One region of the Pseudoalteromonas phenolica genome, then DNA from elsewhere that is predicted to be linked to it. Evidence: predicted binding sites of a transcription regulator. Region 1 holds the regulator's gene; each other region holds the start of a gene.

Region 1 (7,157 bases):
CAACGGCATTATCTTTAAGGCCAGGAAAAACACCGGGAAGCCCCAACCCTGTAGGTTGATGACATGCAGCACAATAACCCATGTACACAGCTTGACCTTCCGTCATCAGTTCTTCTTTACTTAGAGTTTGTGACAGCAGTGCTTCTGCTTCTTTGGCAGCTTCGGTCTTAGCTAACTGTTGTTCAGTTAACCATTGTTCGAATTTATCAGGTGAGACAGCTTCTACTACAACAGGCATAAAGCCATGGTCTTTACCACACAACTCAGCGCATTGACCGCGGTAAATACCTTCTTCATTTACTTTTGTCCATGCTTCATTGATAAAGCCTGGGTTAGCATCTTTCTTAACTGCAAAATCTGGTACCCACCATGAATGGATAACGTCATCTGACGTCATGAGAAATCTCACTTTTTTATTTGTAGGTATTACCAGCGGTTTATCTACATCCAATAGGTAGGTCTCAGTTTTTTCTTCCTCATTGTTAACCTGAGATAAAGGAGTAGATAAAACAGAAAAGAAATCGACGTCATGTCCAAGGTATTCATAATGCCATTTCCACTGCGACCCAGTGACCTTGATTGTTATGTCAGCCTTGCTGGTATCTTCCATAGCAATCAAAGTCTTCGTTGCTGGAATTGCCATAATAACAAGAATGAGAAAAGGAATTGCCGTCCAAACAATTTCTACTTTGGTACTTTCATGAAACTGTGCAGCAACAGCTCCCTTAGACTTTCTGTGTTTTATTAGCGCCCAAAACATCACAGAAAATACAATAAGACCAATGACACAACAGATAAGAAAGATGGTCATATGTAGTTCATACACACTATGACTTACATCAGTGACCCCTTTTCTCATGTTGTAGTCACTACTGGCTAGTGTAAGTGGACTTAGCAACAAAAAAGTAAGCAAATAAGCAAATTTACTTATTCTCATACGACGCCCCCATTTATCGACTTCAGCAAAGAAGTCCGCAGTTAGAATTATTGGATGACCGTCATAGGATCCGACTAAAGTCGAAGGCAATACATGACCTATTAACAATTAGTCAATAAATAAACAATTAGCAAGAAAGGTAAATAGAAGAATTTGGTATATAAAAATGGAAAACAAGAAGAGATCTGGTTAGCTGATTGGAGAAAAAGTAAGAAAAGATCAGCTAACCTATTGTAATAACATGATTGATGTTACATCCAATTCGAATTTCTTATGACGCCGACAGCAAGGCCTTCAATGGCAAAAGATTCATGCTCAAGATCAACTTCAATTGGAGGAAACTCTTCATTTTCAGCGTGCAATAGCACTTTACGTCCTTTTTGCTCTAACCTCTTAACGGTTACATCGTTATCGACTCTCGCAACAACAACTTGACCGTTTTGAGCCACTTGAGCTTTATGCACTGCCAAAAGATCGCCATCAAGAATGCCGATATCTTTCATACTCATTCCGTCAACACGTAATAGGTAATCAGCAGCTGGCTTAAATAAACTTGGATCAACCTCGTAATGACTTTCGATATGCTCTTGAGCCAGAATAGGCTCACCAGCAGCAACTTTACCAATCAAAGGGAGGCCAGCATCTTCAGAAGAGCCATCATCAACTAAACGTATACCACGGCTAGCCCCTGGCACCATTTCTATTACCCCTTTCTTAGCTAAGGCTTTCAAATGTTCTTCGGCCGCATTTGCACTTTTAAAACCAAGCGCATCTGCTATTTCAACACGAGTAGGAGGCATACCTGTATCTTTGATGAAGACTTTGATGAGTTCAAATACTTGTTCTTGTCGTTTCGTTAGTGGTCGCATACAACTGGTTTTCCATACAGGTAAAGATACTGTGAGTATATACAGTTATCTAAAAATGGCAAACTAAATCTGGATAGATTTAATGCAATTAAGTGCAAAGTGTTAACGACAATGAGCGAAGCGAATACGTTTGCTTTGCGCAAGAAAGGTGTAAAAGGCTAGCGACAGCGAACGCAGTGAGAGCGCTTCTTTTGAGCAAGGTGCAGTTAGCTATTTTAGCAATTGCAGAGGGACTTAAAGCAAAAAAGCCCGACTCTTTCGAATCGGGCTTTCTTTAAATAGGTGCTTGGCAATGTTCTACTTTCACATGGGAGACCCACACTATCATCGACGCTGTTTCGTTTCACTTCTGAGTTCGGCATGGAATCAGGTGGTTCCAAAACGCTATGGTCACCAAGCAAATTTGGTTAAAATCTGGAAAAAATCTGATAATTCTAAAACTTTCTACTTTAGTTCATATTAGCTTCTGAGCTAAAACCACTTTGGCGTTGTATGGTTAAGCCTCACGGGTAATTAGTACTGGTTAGCTTAATGTATCACTACACTTCCACACCCAGCCTATCAACGTTGTAGTCTCCAACGGCCCTTCAGTTAACTTAAAGTTAAAGTGAGAACTCATCTCGAGGCTCGCTTCCCGCTTAGATGCTTTCAGCGGTTATCGATTCCGAACGTAGCTACCGGGCAATGCAATTGGCATCACAACCCGAACACCAGCGGTTCGTCCACTCCGGTCCTCTCGTACTAGGAGCAGCCCCTCTCAATTCTCAAACGCCCACGGCAGATAGGGACCGAACTGTCTCACGACGTTCTAAACCCAGCTCGCGTACCACTTTAAATGGCGAACAGCCATACCCTTGGGACCGACTTCAGCCCCAGGATGTGATGAGCCGACATCGAGGTGCCAAACACCGCCGTCGATATGAACTCTTGGGCGGTATCAGCCTGTTATCCCCGGAGTACCTTTTATCCGTTGAGCGATGGCCCTTCCATTCAGAACCACCGGATCACTATGACCTACTTTCGTACCTGCTCGACGTGTCTGTCTCGCAGTTAAGCTGGCTTCTACCATTACACTAACCGTACGATGTCCGACCGTACTTAGCCAACCTTCGTGCTCCTCCGTTACTCTTTGGGAGGAGACCGCCCCAGTCAAACTACCCACCAGGCACTGTCCACAACCCCGATTAGGGGCCTATGTTAGAACATCAAACATACAAGGGTGGTATTTCAAGGATGGCTCCACAACATCTAGCGACGCTGCTTCAAAGCCTCCCACCTATCCTACACATGTAGGCTCAATGTTCAGTGCCAAGCTGTAGTAAAGGTTCACGGGGTCTTTCCGTCTAGCCGCGGGTACACAGCATCTTCACTGCGATTTCAATTTCACTGAGTCTCGGGTGGAGACAGCGTGGCCATGGTTACACCATTCGTGCAGGTCGGAACTTACCCGACAAGGAATTTCGCTACCTTAGGACCGTTATAGTTACGGCCGCCGTTTACCGGGGCTTCGATCAAGAGCTTCGCCTAAGCTAACCCCATCAATTAACCTTCCGGCACCGGGCAGGTGTCACACCGTATACGTCATCTTACGATTTTGCACAGTGCTGTGTTTTTAATAAACAGTCCCAGCCACCTGGTCACTGCGGCTCCCGTCCGCTTAGAGAGTAAATCTCATCACAGATAGGAGCGTACCTTCTCCCGAAGTTACGGTACAATTTTGCCTAGTTCCTTCACCCGAGTTCTCTCAAGCGCCTTAGTATTCTCTACCTGACCACCTGTGTCGGTTTGGGGTACGATTCGGTATAATCTGAAGCTTAGAGGCTTTTCCTGGAAGTAGGGCATCAGCAACTTCATTTCCGTAGAAACTCGTCTCGTGTCTCAGCCTTAAGAACCCGGATTTGCCTAAGTTCTCAGCCTACTCACTTTCACATGGACAACCAACGCCATGCTTGCTTAGCCTGCTCCGTCCCCCCATCGCAATTATACCAAGTACGGGAATATTAACCCGTTTCCCATCGACTACGCTCTTCAGCCTCGCCTTAGGGGTCGACTTACCCTACCCTGATTAACATGGGATAGGAACCCTTGGTCTTCCGGCGTGCGGGTTTTTCACCCGCATTATCGTTACTCATGTCAGCATTCGCACTTCTGATATGTCCAGCATGCCTCCCGGCACACCTTCAGCCACTTACAGAACGCTCCCCTACCCCGCATACTAATGTATGCAGCCGTAGCTTCGGTGGTATGTTTAGCCCCGTTACATCTTCCGCGCAGGCCGACTCGACTAGTGAGCTATTACGCTTTCTTTAAAGGATGGCTGCTTCTAAGCCAACCTCCTAGCTGTTTTAGCCTTCCCACATCGTTTCCCACTTAACATACACTTTGGGACCTTAGCTGACGGTCTGGGTTGTTTCCCTCTCCACGATGGACGTTAGCACCCACCGTGTGTCTCCCGGATATTACTTTACGGTATTCGGAGTTTGCAAAGGGTTGGTAAGTCGGGATGACCCCCTAGCCTTAACAGTGCTCTACCCCCGTAAGTATTCGTCCGAGGCTCTACCTAAATAGATTTCGGGGAGAACCAGCTATCTCCCGGTTTGATTAGCCTTTCACTCCAAGCCACAGGTCATCCCCTAACTTTTCAACGTTAGTGGGTTCGGTCCTCCAGTTGATGTTACTCAACCTTCAACCTGCCCATGGCTAGATCACCGGGTTTCGGGTCTATACCTTGCAACTCAACGCCCAGTTAAGACTCGCTTTCGCTACGGCTACCCTAAACGGTTAACCTCGCTACAAAATATAAGTCGCTGACCCATTATACAAAAGGTACGCAGTCACCCTCGAGGGGCTCCTACTGCTTGTACGTACACGGTTTCAGGTTCTATTTCACTCCCCTCACAGGGGTTCTTTTCGCCTTTCCCTCACGGTACTGGTTCACTATCGGTCAGTTGGGAGTATTTAGCCTTAGATGATGGTCCACCTATATTCAGTCAAAGTTTCACGTGCTCCGACCTACTCGATTTCACTTTAGATAAGTTTTTGTGTACGGGACTGTCACCCTGTATCGTCAAACTTTCCAGAATGTTCCACTAACTACACTAAAGCTTAAGGGCTAGTCCGATTTCGCTCGCCGCTACTTTCGGAATCTCGGTTGATTTCTTTTCCTACGGGTACTTAGATGTTTCAGTTCTCCGCGTTCGCCTCGTTAACCTATGTATTCAGTTAACGATACCTGCAAGCAGGTGGGTTTCCCCATTCGGAAATCCTAGTCTCAAGCGCCTCTTACTGGCTTGACTAGGCTTATCGCAAGTTAGTACGTCCTTCATCGCCTCCAACTGCCAAGGCATCCACCGTGTACGCTTAGTCACTTAACCATACAACCCAAAATGGTTTGTATCGTCAAAGACAGTTTTAACTTCGCCAGAAGTTAATATTGAATACTAAAGTAGACGCTAATAAACAATTAAATGTTTATCGGCATTGTTTTACTTTTGAAAACTCTTTTTAGAATTTCTTCTAAAAGAATTAATTATCAGCTTTTCCAAATTTTTAAAGAGCAAGAGAATTACTTCTCAGAGTTAAAGACTCTGAAGTCAAAGCATTTATCTATGAGGAGTAAGTAGTAAAGTGGTGGAGCTAAGCAGGATCGAACTGCTGACCTCCTGCGTGCAAGGCAGGCGCTCTCCCAGCTGAGCTATAGCCCCACATTACTAGGAATACATTGTTTGACCGAGCTTCTTTTTGAGGCAAGGCATAAAGCGAGGAAGTTTAGTTCGACTAAACGACGAGCTTTATAACGCAGCATCGAGAAGAAGTGGTGGGTCTGAGTAGACTTGAACTACCGACCTCACGCTTATCAGGCGTGCGCTCTAACCAGCTGAGCTACAGACCCAAACAATGTTTGTGTTCTCTAATTCTATTCAACAATCATCTGTGTGGACACTACGAACAAATCTGTTCTAAATCGTTAAGGAGGTGATCCAGCCCCAGGTTCCCCTAGGGCTACCTTGTTACGACTTCACCCCAGTCATGAATCACTCCGTGGTAAGCGCCCTCCCTAAGGTTAAGCTACCTACTTCTGGAGCAACCCACTCCCATGGTGTGACGGGCGGTGTGTACAAGGCCCGGGAACGTATTCACCGCGGCATTCTGATCCGCGATTACTAGCGATTCCGACTTCATGGAGTCGAGTTGCAGACTCCAATCCGGACTACGACGCACTTTAAGTGATTCGCTAACTCTCGCGAGCTTGCAGCACTCTGTATGCGCCATTGTAGCACGTGTGTAGCCCTACACGTAAGGGCCATGATGACTTGACGTCGTCCCCACCTTCCTCCGGTTTATCACCGGCAGTCTCCTTAGAGTTCCCGACCGAATCGCTGGCAACTAAGGATAGGGGTTGCGCTCGTTGCGGGACTTAACCCAACATCTCACAACACGAGCTGACGACAGCCATGCAGCACCTGTATCAGAGTTCCCGAAGGCACCAAACTATCTCTAGTAAGTTCTCTGTATGTCAAGTGTAGGTAAGGTTCTTCGCGTTGCATCGAATTAAACCACATGCTCCACCGCTTGTGCGGGCCCCCGTCAATTCATTTGAGTTTTAACCTTGCGGCCGTACTCCCCAGGCGGTCTACTTAATGCGTTAGCTTTGGAAAAGTTGTCCGAAGACCCCAGCTCCTAGTAGACATCGTTTACGGCGTGGACTACCGGGGTATCTAATCCCGTTTGCTCCCCACGCTTTCGTACATGAGCGTCAGTATTGACCCAGGTGGCTGCCTTCGCCATCGGTATTCCTTCAGATCTCTACGCATTTCACCGCTACACCTGAAATTCTACCACCCTCTATCATACTCTAGTTTGCCAGTTCGAAATGCAGTTCCCAGGTTGAGCCCGGGGCTTTCACATCTCGCTTAACAAACCGCCTGCGTACGCTTTACGCCCAGTAATTCCGATTAACGCTCGCACCCTCCGTATTACCGCGGCTGCTGGCACGGAGTTAGCCGGTGCTTCTTCTGTAAGTAACGTCACAGCTAGCAGGTATTAACTACTAACCTTTCCTCCTTACTGAAAGTGCTTTACAACCCTAAGGCCTTCTTCACACACGCGGCATGGCTGCATCAGGCTTGCGCCCATTGTGCAATATTCCCCACTGCTGCCTCCCGTAGGAGTCTGGACCGTGTCTCAGTTCCAGTGTGGCTGATCATCCTCTCAAACCAGCTAGGGATCGTCGCCTTGGTGAGCCATTACCTCACCAACTAGCTAATCCCACTTGGGCTAATCTAAGGGCGAGAGCCGAAGCCCCCTTTGGTCCGTAGACGTTATGCGGTATTAGCAGTCGTTTCCAACTG
Region 2 (7,157 bases), 530 kb from region 1:
GCCATTTCTTTGAAATGAGTCAAACTACTCTTAATATGCACTTTCGTCGTCACATTACAATTTCCAGGGTTCTGCGGTATGGGTTCAGATAACCAAACAATCATTCCACCATTACTTCCTAGAAATTGATATTTGTCTATACCAGTACCTGTACCAAGTGGATTTAGGTACCCTTTTGCATGTGCACTTGATGCATACACGAAGACTAGGATTAATGCTAATAGCGTGTTTTTTTTAAGCATATGTATCAGATTTCCTTTTGAGATATTTAACGATTCAATTTAAACTTTACCTAGTTAACTATTAGTTATACAAAGGCTAGTAACTTCCTATACAAACACTTAAAGTAACAACTGGCTAAATTATCTTTGAACTTTAGCTATTGTAACGACCTGAACATTAAAGATAAACACACTAAGTAACCATTTAGTTTATAAACTTAATGCAAAAGTTGAGATTAGAAGAATTAATAGCTCGTATTACTGTACCCCCATCCCATTAAGTCCTACTACCTAATTGAATTTTAACATTCACCTAAGTACTTCCTTAAATGTTTTTGAAAACTTACCTAGTATCAATATCGCTAATGAGATAATGAGATAATGAGATAATGCTAAACTTAGATTTGTCTTTTAGGATTTGGGCATTACAAAATGTTGAAAATTGGTGCTAATGCAATCAAGAAAGTTACAGTACAAAAAACTCTAACTATTGACTCCGTTAAGGATGTCTATGTCGTTGGTGATTTGGATGGAAGTTTATCAGGACTCCAAAAAGCATTAATTAGAAAAGGCTTTGTTGAGCATGTTGACCACCTCATATGCCTAGGCGATATGATTGACCGCGGAAGTGAATCAGTCCAATTGATTCAATATCTTTCAGATATTAATGCAGATTTTGTATTAGGTAATCACGAACACCTTATGCTCGAATCAATTATCTCTCAGGATGAAACAGCTATGCATCTTTGGTCTTCAAATGGTGGAGCATGGCATCATGATGTTGATAAGGCAAAATTAGACTCAGTCTGTAACCTATTTTTAAACAGTTCGCTCTCTATACGACTGGAATACAGAGGTATAGAGATTGGCTTGTCACATACATTACCACCTAGTTGGAACTGGTCATCCCCACCTGAAAAATCAGAGGGTACTGTAGAGTCTTTACTTTGGAGCCGTGAATTATTTAAATCTCAGAAGCAATCTAGCAATATTGGGGTTAATTTTTCGATTCATGGACATAACTCAACGCAAATACCTATTTGGATAGGTAACACATATCATATTGATACCAATTATTATGGTAGACCGACTGTTGTAAACCTCGGAAATTTGATCGATGAAAGAGAAAACTCGAAGGTTTAACCATCTCTCAGCTAGGCCAAACCAGTCAAATATTTATATTTTTCAATTCCTTGCATTAGTTATGAGAAACCTATAATAGGTTTCTCATAATCACTTACAATGTCCAATTTAGTGCTAAATTAATTAAGCCAAATCCACATTAGAGACCTTCTCTCTATAATTGCAAAACCAAATCATTAAAACCTATAAATGATGTAACAATAAAACTTAGAGTATGAAGCAACCAAAGTTGCATTTGCACAGTTATCGTAGCGCGGATTTATTCACGAAGTAACTAAAGGTTTGGGCATGCGGGCGGCATATGCTCTAAAGGCAATCTTTCTAATAGCAGCAAAACCAATTCGCGCTGAAAGTATCGATAACTGTCTTCGATTTCGAGATTAGCCATTTTGTGAAGGTATGTATCATCACCAGTATATTCCCTAATCCGTTCAATGTGCATTTGTTCAAACACATAGTTTCATCTGCCCATTTCAGCATCTCTTCAGTACAAAGAGTTGAGCCAGATTTTTCTACATATTTTTTGCTGTGTCCTGCTGAGCGATAAACATTTGATTTATCTGCGACACTAAACAACTCTTCAGCGGTTTTGCTACGTTGGATATTAGCAGTGCATAAAAAAGGATATTCATACAGTCCCTTTAACTAATGAGGAAGTAAAATTAACAAATACCGTTAATTCTTGCAGCTTGTAACCTCTGTCAGCATAATACCAACAACATAATTCAGTTTCGCAGCATTTAAGTTCACTTAACCTGAAAAATTGAACCTATTTGTAATGCAAGTTATCTGATAGCTAACTTAATATAACAATAAGAGAATCTTATGAACTGGTTGAACACCCTTCCTACTTCCAGAAAAGCGTGGGGCCTGTTGGCACTGACAGCATTTTTACTTGAAGTCACGGCTTTATATTTTCAATACGCAATGGGCTTAGAGCCTTGTATCATGTGTATTTATCAAAGAACGGCTGTGTTAGGCGTGCTTGCCGCAGGTCTTATTGGTTTTATTTCCCCAAGTAACGGGATTTTCCGTGGTATTGGTGCTGCAACATGGGGGGTGAGCAGTATTTGGGGTTACATGCTGGCAAAAGAGCATTTAAATATGCAAACCACAACTGATCCATTTGCGTTTACATGCGATATTGTTCCTAACTTCCCTGAGTTTATGCCACTACATGAGTGGATCCCGGCATTCTTTGCCGCAACTGGTGATTGTGGCAGCATAGATTGGGAATTTATTGGCTTGAGTATGCCTGGCTGGATGGAAGTCATTTTCGCGCTTTATGCGATAAGTTTTTTAATTGTTGTACCTTTTATTCTTTGGTCTTTAGTAAAAAAGTAAACTTAAATGCATTTTAATCTTCGCAACATTGAGTTGTTAAAACCGTACAAGCTTCGTGATAAACAACAAATCATCGCTATTGCTTTGAGTCACTTAGAAGCACCTGAAAAAGTCCTATTAGGTTGCTGTAAGCTCGCAATCCTGATGCCATTTTTTATTTCTCTAGCTTACTTTGAAGGATGGTATTTACTGCCACCGTTATTGTTGGCAGGTATCCTGTATCCCCTTCTTACTACGCCGCTGGAAATTGCATTTACCAAAAACAAACTGAATGATGCAGTTGCAGAGTTCGAGAAGCAGAACCAAAACTAAGAAAGGGCGAAATCGCCCTTTTTTATTTTTCTCATCTAAGAATTTAAAGTTTAAAACTTCACCTTCCCTTCTAACTTCGCGACAATGCTTCTACCAACCCCTTTAACAGCCATTAAGGAGTCAAGGTTGTCAAAAGGCCCATTTTGCTCTCGGAAACTAACAATGGCCCTCGCCTTGCCTTTTCCGATACCTGGGAGTTTTACAAGCTCTTCAAGAGAAGCTTCATTGATATTAATTGCTGACTGAGTTTGAGGTTGAGTTTCTGGTGAAGTTTGCTGCTGTGGAAATTCAGCTAGTACAGTTGGCGCAGTAAAAAGACTAGTAGCTAAAAGTAGTGCTTTGATCATATTTCCCTCCTGGAAAATCCTTGAAATGTAATTAATCACGGGTAAAACTCCTTACCCAGATCACTCATACGAGCAATATTAAATAAAGATGACAATAGTGTGAATGTCAAACTTAATACTTACACATATAACTAAAGTATGAATATTGATCGAATAACTTGCAAAATAAGCCTCAAAAGATTACTGTATAAAAAAACAGTGCAATTGGGAGTGTATCATGGCTGTTGTTGTTAAGTATGTGGTAGAAAGAAATGGAGTCGAGCGCATGACCTTTACCAGCAAAAAAGAGGCTGATGCTTACGACAAAATGCTTGATGTTGCTGAGTCTCTAGAAGAGATGTTGGGTAAAGTAGATGTGCCGCTTAGTGAGCAACAAGTCGAGTCATTGGCATTAGAAATGGCGAAACAAAAGGATGACTTTATTAACGTGCTAAAAGGCTCAAAGCCAAGTGCGCCAAAGAAATCAAAGAAAGAAGCCGATACTGATGAAGGTGACAACGACGATGAAAAAATCACACCTATTAAACAGGCTTAATTGCGCTCATTATGAATAAAAAAAGCCGCTCCAAGAGCGGCTTTTCTGTTATTTAAGAGACATATATTTTTTAGCGGCCTTATTTGCGGCTTCCCATGCTTCACTATTTTTTAATTCTTGCAGTAAGTAATATGCGTCTTGTTCACTAATATCGACCCTTTGCTTAGCGATATCATATGGGTATAAACCTTTTTCAAACTGTTTATAATCAACACCATCCTCAAGTAGTAACCAAATAATGGCTGAACCTGAATCATAAAACATTTCGAATGCGAAATAGTCTATTACCGCTTGTTTATTTTTAAGCTTAATAAAGCCATGTTGCTCTTCATTTAGCTTCGTAGGCTCAAAAACATTAAATCTTTTTTCTTTGTGGAGAGGTAATACATCTCGTGACATGAGTGTATCAACCATCATAGCGCTGCCTTCATATAACTCTTGCCCTAAAGCATGCTTATAAATATAACCGCTTTTAAAGTCATCCACCTTACTTGTGTCAATCCGAAGCATTTCATCAACCAATACAACATACTCTTTAAGCTGTTGCTTCACTTGCTCTTTATCTAAGTTGACTATTGGCAGCGATTTGAACCGCTCAAGTACCATAAGCTTAAGCGTTAACATTTCCTCATTGATAGGATACTCATTGAATTTATCAAAGGCTAACTGTTGATAATACTCAGGCCTTTGAAAGTGTTTTTCTTGGTATAAATGGAACGCTTCGTGATAAGCAAGCGTAACAGAAGGTGTTGAGAGTATATGGTCGATATCTACTTGATGCGATGTATAAGATTGCAAATAATAATTGTCTCCATACAAGCCATATTTAAACTCAAATAAACCATTTCCACTTTTTAGCTTATCAAGTGCGGCAACCGCACCATCGTTATATTGATGTATTGCAAGACCATTACTTTCTTTATCACTCACAGGCCTAGAGCCTGAGTGGAGTTTTGTCGGATTGAAAATGTAGGCTTCTTGAGCTTGGTTTTCTTTACTGTGTACAAAATATAAGGGCACACTTTTAAAAGCATATCCGCGCCAAGGAGTTACATGTTCACCAGCTAATTTAATTTGGCTGAAGAGCTTCCTATCTAACTCAGTTGTATTTGCAACTTGCGTTCCATTAGTTCCTGAACCACTTGTTGGCTTAGAGCTACCTTTATTTGAGTCACCACAACCACTTAATAATGTTACTGCTAATGCACTGAGTGCATAAAAGACTTTTCTCATTCCGTTACTTCTTAATTGTTTATCTTTAACTGCGATGCTAACAATTAACTCATTGATAAGTCTGTTATTATATGTAACTCACTTGTGTATTTTTGTACCAATAGCGCATAAACCTGTATTGCCTTATCTGAAGCTAGATAGTTTGGGCACTGTGTTTAAAATTTCCCTCTTAAAAGATAACTGAAAAAAGAAGGTTGATATGCGTAAAAAACCTGAGTTCAGCCAACCTTCATGACTATTCTGACTTCAATGCAGTTATAAAGTCATTAAAATAAAAAAGCATGGTATCTTCATACCATGCTTTTTGACATTAACTTTTGTCTGCTAAATAGAAATCTGTATTTATTTGAATACTTTATCTATATCTAACACTTCAATGTTTTTCGCAGGAATGTTCAGCTTATAGCTTTCAATTTGCTTATCTTCATTGATAAGTGCTGCAGGCTTATCTGAGTTGTATTTCAGTGGTGAAACCGTTTCTTTTGCAAGACGTTTTTGCATATCTTTACCGTCACCTGTGATAAACACATAATGCACATCATCAGTTTGTAGGTTTTCACGAATAACGCGGTTCACATCTTCCACTGTCAGTGAAGCAAGTTGTTTACGAACGTACTCAACAAAACTTTCAGTGTTGTAGAATTCGCTATCAAGTGCATAACCTAGCTGACGATCTTGGCTTGCTACTAACTGAGGCACAAAGTTGCTCAAGAAATTACGTGTTGCATTAAAGTCAGCTTCAGTCATGCCATCTTTAATTAGCTTGTCTAATTCAAACAAAGCAACGCGCGTTGCGAAATGCGCATCATTGTTTGAACGAAGTGGACGTAACCACACTTGGAAGATTTGCTCAGAACGACCTAGGTTCGAATCTGGCTTAGTTTGGAACATACCGCGAGGGAAGTACTCAATATACGCATAATCACCATAGTTCATACCACGTACCTGACGAATGCGCTGATACAAGAAACTGTTTGAGCTTCTGTGCTCACCAAAATAAGAGCGAACTAACCAAAGTGCAGTCCAATCTTTAGAGCTACGGATTGTGTCGATTGGGAAACCAAATGATACTGCAGTAGATTTAGCATTTTTCTCAACAATCGTCGCATGACGGCCCGCTAGTTTAGGCGCATCAGGAATGCTTAGACGCGCTTCATCACCTTTTGGTAAGCTAGCTAAATCATTTAGCATCTGTGTTTTCACGTCATTGTCTAAATCACCCGTAATACCTACGTTTAACTTAGCTTGGGTGAATTGTGCTGCATAGAATGCTTTCACGTCATCTAGCGTTAGCGCTTCAAGGTCCGACAAATCACCTAAGTTATAACTTTCATAAGGGTGACCTTCATATAGCTTATGATAAAGCACTTCTTTACCCAGCTCTTCGTCATTTGAAGATTTCAAGCCCGCTTTAATGCCGTCAATTAGCTCTTTCTTAAGACGTTTAAAGTCATCTTCTCTGAAACCTGGGTTTAACAATTGATCACTAACAAGTGCATACCACTGCTCAGCATTATCTTTGTGTACACGGCCACGTAAAGAAATCATTTCTTTATCTAACTGATAGCCAAAGCTACCTGCAATTGGATAAAGTGCTTTTTGAATTTCTTTGTAGCTCTTAGTTTGTGAACCACCACGTGCGATCATAGCTGCAGTTAATGCCGCTACACCCTTTTTGCCTACCGGATCAGCTGCTGCACCAGTGTAAAATAATAAGTTCACATCAACCAATGGTGAACTATTGGTTTTATCTAATACCTTGAAGTGACGCTCAACAGGCTGGTTCGCTTGTTTAGCAAGTGCTGATACAGACACTTCTTTATCGAAACCAGAAACAGTCTCAAGAGCAGACATGGTCACTGTCGTACGGCCATTATCAACAAAGTATTTGTTTGCAATGTCACGAATGTCTTCAGCTGTAATGGCATCTGCTGACGCATATAATTGGTTGATCACTTCTGGGTCACGCTCAAAGTGCATATAACTTGCAAGCGTTGATGCAATGGCTTGTGATGAATCTAG
Region 3 (7,157 bases), 720 kb from region 1:
TCGGCGCACTGGCCCTAACAAAAAATAAAGGAGAGCCCAATAAAACAGAGTACAGAAAATGCTTTAACAGCGGCTATTCTCTCACCCTAGAAGACAATAATTTTACCCGCCTATTTTTAAATTTTGCTGATGACTTTCATGCTTTTAATACCAACCCTCTTAATTAAGCGGTCTATTTTTAGGCAAGGAAAACTGGTCGATAGCAAGGCTAAAATTTTGCTATTTAGTTGTTCTAAATAAGAAATTTTTAACGAAGCTAGCGTCAGTTTTAGTCCCTAAAATTGATTGAGTATTATTGATGATTGGTATAACTCATACACTAGTGGCATTTTTTTCCGCGAACACACTTTTTATTTTGATGAAGACACAAGAGTGGAAGACATAGAAGCAATTTTAGGAAAAGCAGTAGATGGCTTTAAAGATGCCATAGAGATCAGCCGCACATTTATTGTTAGCGGTCTAGAAATAGAGTTTAGCTGGTACCATGACAACGAGGGTACAGCTTTAACCTACATGATAATTCAACACGACAACGGTTTTTATCATAGTAGCTGCAGCTAACTAGAAAATAAGTGCATTTGGTTATGGCTTGTTTCTTTAGCCGATAACCCCACCTGAATGCCAATCAATCGAACGGCTTTGTGACCTTGATTCCGTTCAAGTAAATCCGTTAATAATTGGCAAAATAAAGCACTGTCTAACTTATCAAACTGGCATTCTTTACTAACAAGTTGAAAGTCGAAATATTTCACTTTAACTCCCAATTTTATGATGTGTTGCTCGTCTAGATATTTACTGGCTCGAATTTTTAGCTCGGGTAATAATTGTTTGATAATACGCATTTTCAATACATCAATATCAGCAGTATCTTTTTCAAAAGTGGTTTCAACCCCCACTGACTTACGCACCCTGTCAGTTTCAACGCGGCGCTCATCAATACCATGACAACGACGCCATAACATGTCGCCTAGTTTGCCGAACTTTTGTTTTAATAATGTTTCATCGGCATTTTTGATATCGCGACCAAACTCAAAGCCATGGGCAAGCAATTTTTGCATTGTCACTTTACCTACGCCGGGGATTTTTTTAAGTGGTAGATCTTCAATAAATGCATCCACTTTATCTGGGGTGATCACAAATTGGCCGTTTGGTTTATTTTCATCGCTGGCAATTTTCGCCAAAAACTTAATCGGCGCCACCCCAGCTGAGGCAGTTAAACCCGTTTCTTTGAAGATTTCATCACGAATTTGTTGAGCAATTAAAGTTGCGCTGCCTTTGCATTGGGTGCAGTCCGTCACATCAAGGTAAGCTTCATCTAAGGACAAGGGTTCAATTAAATCAGTATAACGGGCAAAAATGGCTCTGATCTGCTGCGAAATTTCTTTATAAAGCGACATTCTCCCCGGCACGATGCGTAAATGCGGGCACAGCTTTTTTGCCTGATAATTAGACATAGCAGCGCGTACTCCATATTCACGAGCAATATAGTTTGATGTCGCCAAAACCCCACGGTTGCTATTGCCGCCAATCGCCATTGGCACTTTAGCCAACTCAGGATTGTCCCTCATCTCGACTGCGGCATAAAAGCAGTCCATGTCTATGTGGATAAATTTACGCATATATGAAGCACTGTATATAAACACAGTTATTATGGCGCAATTTCTGCTTTTATTGCAACTGTTACTGCGCTTTAAGATCAACTACACTAACTACTTAATAAAAAATCGAATCTCAGCTTTTTATTTTACACTGAGCTGATAACTCAAGGAGCGCACATGCAATTTAGTCGTTTAGGCAGTAGTCAAATTGATGTATCACGTATTTGTCTCGGTAGCATGACATGGGGATTGCAAAACAATCAGCATGATGCCGATGAACAAATCAATTATGCCCTCAGTCAAGGCGTCAACTTTATTGATACTGCTGAAATGTATGCAGTTCCACCTTCACCAGAAACCTATGGTAAAACTGAGACCATAATTGGTAATTGGCTTGCACGCCATAAAGAGAAGCGTGAGAAAGTGGTGATTGCTACCAAAATTGCAGGCCCGGGCTTGAGCTGGGTAAGAAATGGCGGACCTATAACGCCCGACGCCATTTACAAGGCCATTGATGATTCTTTGGAAAGGTTAAATACCGATTATATCGACCTATACCAATTGCATTGGCCAAATCGTCAATCTCCGCATTTTGCACAGCACAAACCTAATGGCCACAACTTTGTAGATGTCGATACGCAAGCTGAAATCGCCAGTATGGAAGCCATTATTGAAGCATTAACAAAGAGTATTAAAGCGGGCAAAATCCGTCATTGGGGTTTATCAGACGACACAACATGGGGCATAAACACCTATTTGCGCCTTGCTGAGCAGCATAACTTAGTAAAACCTGTATCAATTCAAAATGAATTCAGCTTATTGCATGCCAAAGACTGGCCATACTTAATTGAAAACTGCTGGCATGAAGACATAGCTTATTTACCTTGGTCACCGCTAGCTGCAGGTATGCTGACAGGAAAATATTTAAACGGTGCTCGTCCTGAGGGCAGCCGCTGGACACTTGTTCAGCGCCAAGGCTTATTTAGAGACACTGAACAAGCAGGCCTTGCCACAGCCGAATACGTTACTTTAGCGAAAAAGCTGAATATTACGCCTGCACAATTAGCCCTTGCATGGTGCGACCAAGTAAAAGGCGTGACATCAACCATTATTGGCGCAACCAATATGAGTCAATTAAAAGAGAACATCGCCGCATTTAATATGCCTCTTTCTGAGGAAGCATTAAATGATGTGGCTGACATATTCAGTCGCTACCCCGCACCTTTTTAACCCAAATGTAGATTATTTAAAGGGCTCTTGCTGAGCCCTTTTGTAATTCCAAATATTATCTCAAAAGCTGTAATCACACATTCTAATCGTTATACTGGCAACCGAAATTTTAGAGGTCAGTTTTTCGATGCAGTTACTCAACACACCACCTAGCAAACCTGAAGGTTCAATCTTCACTCGTCATACCGCACGCGCCATTGTTTTAAAAGGCAGCGACACCCTATTACTCTTCACTGAGCGTTATGACGATTACACACTACCCGGTGGTGGCGTTGATGAAAACGAAGCCATTGAAGAGGCTTTACTCCGCGAACTACAAGAAGAAACCGGCGTTAAAAGCATTACCCAATGCAGTGCATTTGGCCGATTTGAAGAAATTCGTGCTTGGTACAAAGACGATTTCGACTATGTGCATATCGTGTCAGATTGTTATGTGTGTGAGATCTGCGGAGAGTTTGATAAACCACAAATGGAACACTACGAAGTGGCGAACGGCATGCGCCCTGTTTGGGTAAATATTGATGAGGCCATTGCACACAACAAACAAACTTTGGCACAAAGCGAGAAGAAAGGCCTATCTATTCAGAGAGAGATATTTTTGTTAGAAAAAATTAGGTTTGAGCTGCTCGATAAGGACTGCTAAATGCAGTTTAGCTATACTGATTTATAAATAAAATAATTATTTTTCATATAGGTGTACCCACTAATGGCTACACCTAATTTGGTATTATTTAAAAGCTTTCATCGTCCCAGATTTCGCAGTGGGGTTTACCTCTAAATGTCCAACAAACACCATTAGAGTTACACACTAAAGAATCCTGAACGCCACCAGCAACTTGAGGTGTCATTTTTGCTGGCAAACTACTGCTTTTTGACAACTGCTTAATCGACTTTTTATTCAATGATAATTTCATTTTTAATTTTCCTTATATTTATCAGCTGGCTATTAATTAACCAACCAATTTAATGTGCAAAAAAACAGCATTATTGTCAACTTTCACACTCACTCTTTCGCCATATCAAGCACAAATAACTTTTGTTTAACCTCAAACTAACAAAAAATCATTTTTTTAAAATGACATTTGAAGATGAATTGTCAATTAAAAACCTCAACAAATTAAAGGCTTATACATTCAACATAAATGTTTATTAACCTATTTTTAGGAAAAATTGCGATAAATCTTTTCTGGGCAGTCTTTTGATACAAAGCAGTTAGAAAGATTCTTTTGTTGGAGAAAATTAAGGGGGATTTAATTATTTCAAAAGTGGTTAATCATGTTGCTCTTATTAAGCCGAGAACAAACAGCCTCGGCTATTATGGTAACTTGTTATGATTTACACATTACTGCGCCACCATTACTAAACAGCCAGTCACACACAGCTCCATTTGTATAATCAACACTGCCAACCGATGTACCGCCAGCAACTTGGTTTGTTTGTGCAATAGGTAAAGATTGTGAATTTGGAGAAAGCGTTTTAATTTTCTTCTTCTGTAGTTTTAATTTCATGTTTATTTTTCCTTAAAAGTTATGATTAGTACGTGCGCAACTAAACTGAGCACAATTAGACATTAACAATTTAGAGTAAAAAATCAACAAAGAAAAAAGTAATTAACATCTTCAATGAATTAAAAACTAAACAACCATTTTGATTTTTAGGATTGGTTGATAAAAGTATTGTTTTATCAACCTATTCTCTACCTACTTTATAAGTTAGTCACAGGTTGACGTGCACCAAGGCCGGGGCCATACACCAATGCGTTTAGCAGTAAGCGATTTGTCGCTAATGTCGATCCTCTAAATACTGGCTGCCCTGCAAATAAAATAATTTGTCCATTGCCTTTGCGCTCTTGTGTTAAATAAGCAGAGTTCGCTATACGTTTGCTCGCCTCAGGCCAAAGCAGACCACTCATACGCAGCTTCAACTCTTGTTTATCAGGCAAGCTTGACCAACCCACTTTGCGATCTAACTCTTTATCTTTTGCTTGCTTAACCGTTTTGCTCCATTCACTTTTGCTCATTTCTTGATAAGCACCTAGTCTAACTGCAGAACGAACGCCCTCTTTTGCCATCAAAACCGGATTTCGAGAAATTAAAACAGGGATCACCTCTGGTGAACCAAAAGTAAGCCAATGCTTCTGGTCAGTTCGCGCAGCTACAATTGCGCCTGAAGGTCTAAATTTAGCTAACCAGTTATATTGCTTCTTAAGCTCTTTTTCGCTTTTTGATTTTGCTCTGCTCTTCCAAGGGTAATTAATATCTGTCGCAGCATCATGCGACCAGATATTCTCAATTTCAGCGTAGCTGCTTTGCTGAGCAAGCCACTCTCTTTGTAATGAAATATCGTACTGCTCAACCTCTTTTAAAGTATCTTGGATCTGTCTTACTCGACTTAAACCAGCATCTTTACCTGTAAATGGCAATGCAGAGCCGTCGATTGCCACTAACGTACCACCAGCTTCTACCCAAGTTTTAATCGCTGATAATTCATCTTTGCTCAACTGGCTATACCAAGTTGCAGGTATCACCAAGGTGTTATAACGCCTCAAGTCAGTGTAACTCAGTCGGTTGCTGTCTAAATGAGAATGTCTGATCCCTAAGTTGCTATCAATTGAGTGCCAAATCGTGCCAAAGTCGAGTGAGTTAATGCCGTTACCACTTAAAATAGCAATTCTAGGTTGAGTTAATACCCTAAAATGCGCGCCGCCAATGTCTGGTAAGTCTCTATTACTTAAACCAGAACGAACAGCCTTTGCTGTGACTTTAACTTCGGTTGCGGTCTGTTCTACAACCTGGTCTAAATTACCCTCAAAAAATTCATTGTCATAACGCGAAACAACAATTGAGCCTCGGCTCAAGGTCACCCCATCTAACACTGTATTCTTATCAATTACTCTCGTAGTTACACCGCGCTCCATAAGACGTGCAGCAAAACCAACAGATGCATCATTATTGCCATCTACGACATAGGCGATGGAGCCCGCTTTTTTGATAATAAACGACTCTTCATCAGACGGCTCATAGAGGCGAATATGCTTAGTGATATGTTGTGGTATCGTCAAAGCTTCTAAGCCATGCATCATGGTGATATTCCAAGCTGTGGCATCGTACATGAGGCTTGAGCCATCACGCAGCACTCTTTGACGCTCTTCAACTAACACGTCATTGCTAATTTTAGCGTCGAACTCGAGCATAGTAGAGATGAGTCGTCCTTGTGGCTGTCGGTTACGAATAATTAAAGTGCCTTCAGGCAGTTCTGAAGTAATAACCTCACCAAGCTGTGTCTTCGCTTTTTTAACCTTTATTGTTTTGGTTGTTTGATGAATTTCAAACCCTTGGAGCTGCATCAAGTCAATAAACTTCGCTAAACGCTGTTTATTTTTCGTAGGTAAAATTGCGAAGCTCTGATCTGCATACGGGCTATCATCTGAGATTAACCGTCGCTTATCTTTAACAAAGTCTCGATAAATTGCTTTAGAGTGTTTCGCCAGAGTCTTTAAATTTTCAATGCTGCTGACATATTGTTTATCTACCGACTCTGCATAGCTCACAATTCTGCCATTATGTTGCATTACTCCATCTTCTTTAATGCGGGCTTGCTCATACAGAATATGAATCGTGCCTCTAAAAGCTGCATAACTTGAGTACCCTGGATAGAGGTTTTCTAACCACTCACCGGTGTAATAAGGCCATTTTTGATCATCAAAAGCTTGCGCCTGATCAGCTTCAAAGACTTCTCCCCATTTGCGAGAAGACTCGGATAAATTTTTATTTACTGGCTGTCGAGCCAAACCAAACAGATAAGAGTCCATCGGCCCCATTTCATGGGCGTCTATCATCAGCTGTGGATTCCATTCATTGATAGACTGAACAATGCCTCGAGTTTCAGGGTGAACACCTAAAATAAAGTCACGGTTTAAGTCAAAGAAGTAATGATTGCTGCGCCCAGTTGCCCATGCATCTGTGTGTAATTTTGACTGAGTATCAACATTCGGAGAAGTCCCTCTTCGTTGCTGAAGCTCTTTTGTAAAACGAGCGCGACCATCAGGGTTCATAAGAGGATCTACGATAACCACAGCATCCGAAAGTAATGACTGAATGTCTTGATCTTTCGAGGCAATAAGCTTGTAAATTGTTGCTAGCGCAGCATCACTGCCAGACCCTTCATTGCCATGAATAGAGTATGCCATCCATGCAACCGCCGGTAAGCGCTCAATAATGCTCTGCTCTGCTTGCTTTGATAAGTTAACTGGGTTTGCCAACTTGCCTAAGTCAGCTTTAATGCTATCTACTTGCGCTAGGTTTTCAGGTGAAGAAATAACTAAATAAT

Evidence for each region. The regulator LexA, encoded in region 1, represses DNA repair genes until DNA is damaged. The targets are predictions, from matches to a motif close to TACTGTATNNNNATACAGTA.
Region 2: the regulator LexA is predicted to act here: its motif matches at 3,549-3,568, upstream of PP2015_RS13040 (YebG family protein).
Region 3: the regulator LexA is predicted to act here: its motif matches at 1,628-1,647, upstream of dinB (DNA polymerase IV).

What each region holds. Positions count from the first base shown of each region.
Region 1 covers NZ_CP013187.1:3,473,148-3,480,304, forward strand. Annotated here, with positions in the region: gene coxB (cytochrome c oxidase subunit II) at 1-937, opposite strand, end outside; gene lexA (transcriptional repressor LexA) at 1,189-1,806, opposite strand; rRNA gene rrf (5S ribosomal RNA) at 2,091-2,204, opposite strand; rRNA gene PP2015_RS15635 (23S ribosomal RNA) at 2,299-5,180, opposite strand; tRNA gene PP2015_RS15640 (tRNA-Ala) at 5,435-5,510, opposite strand; tRNA gene PP2015_RS15645 (tRNA-Ile) at 5,622-5,698, opposite strand; rRNA gene PP2015_RS15650 (16S ribosomal RNA) at 5,775-7,157, opposite strand, start outside.
Region 2 covers NZ_CP013187.1:2,947,403-2,954,559, forward strand. Annotated here, with positions in the region: gene PP2015_RS13015 (hypothetical protein) at 1-242, opposite strand, end outside; gene PP2015_RS13020 (metallophosphoesterase) at 654-1,364, shown strand; gene dsbB (disulfide bond formation protein DsbB) at 2,190-2,708, shown strand; gene PP2015_RS13030 (DUF6170 family protein) at 2,715-3,020, shown strand; gene PP2015_RS13035 (ComEA family DNA-binding protein) at 3,071-3,367, opposite strand; gene PP2015_RS13040 (YebG family protein) at 3,585-3,902, shown strand; gene PP2015_RS13045 (hypothetical protein) at 3,951-5,135, opposite strand; gene PP2015_RS13050 (M16 family metallopeptidase) at 5,478-7,157, opposite strand, start outside.
Region 3 covers NZ_CP013187.1:2,751,522-2,758,678, forward strand. Annotated here, with positions in the region: gene PP2015_RS12170 (hypothetical protein) at 373-561, shown strand; gene dinB (DNA polymerase IV) at 558-1,619, opposite strand; gene PP2015_RS12180 (aldo/keto reductase) at 1,776-2,828, shown strand; gene PP2015_RS12185 (NUDIX hydrolase) at 2,956-3,471, shown strand; gene PP2015_RS12190 (hypothetical protein) at 3,560-3,742, opposite strand; gene PP2015_RS12195 (hypothetical protein) at 4,157-4,336, opposite strand; gene PP2015_RS12200 (M14 family metallopeptidase) at 4,534-7,157, opposite strand, start outside.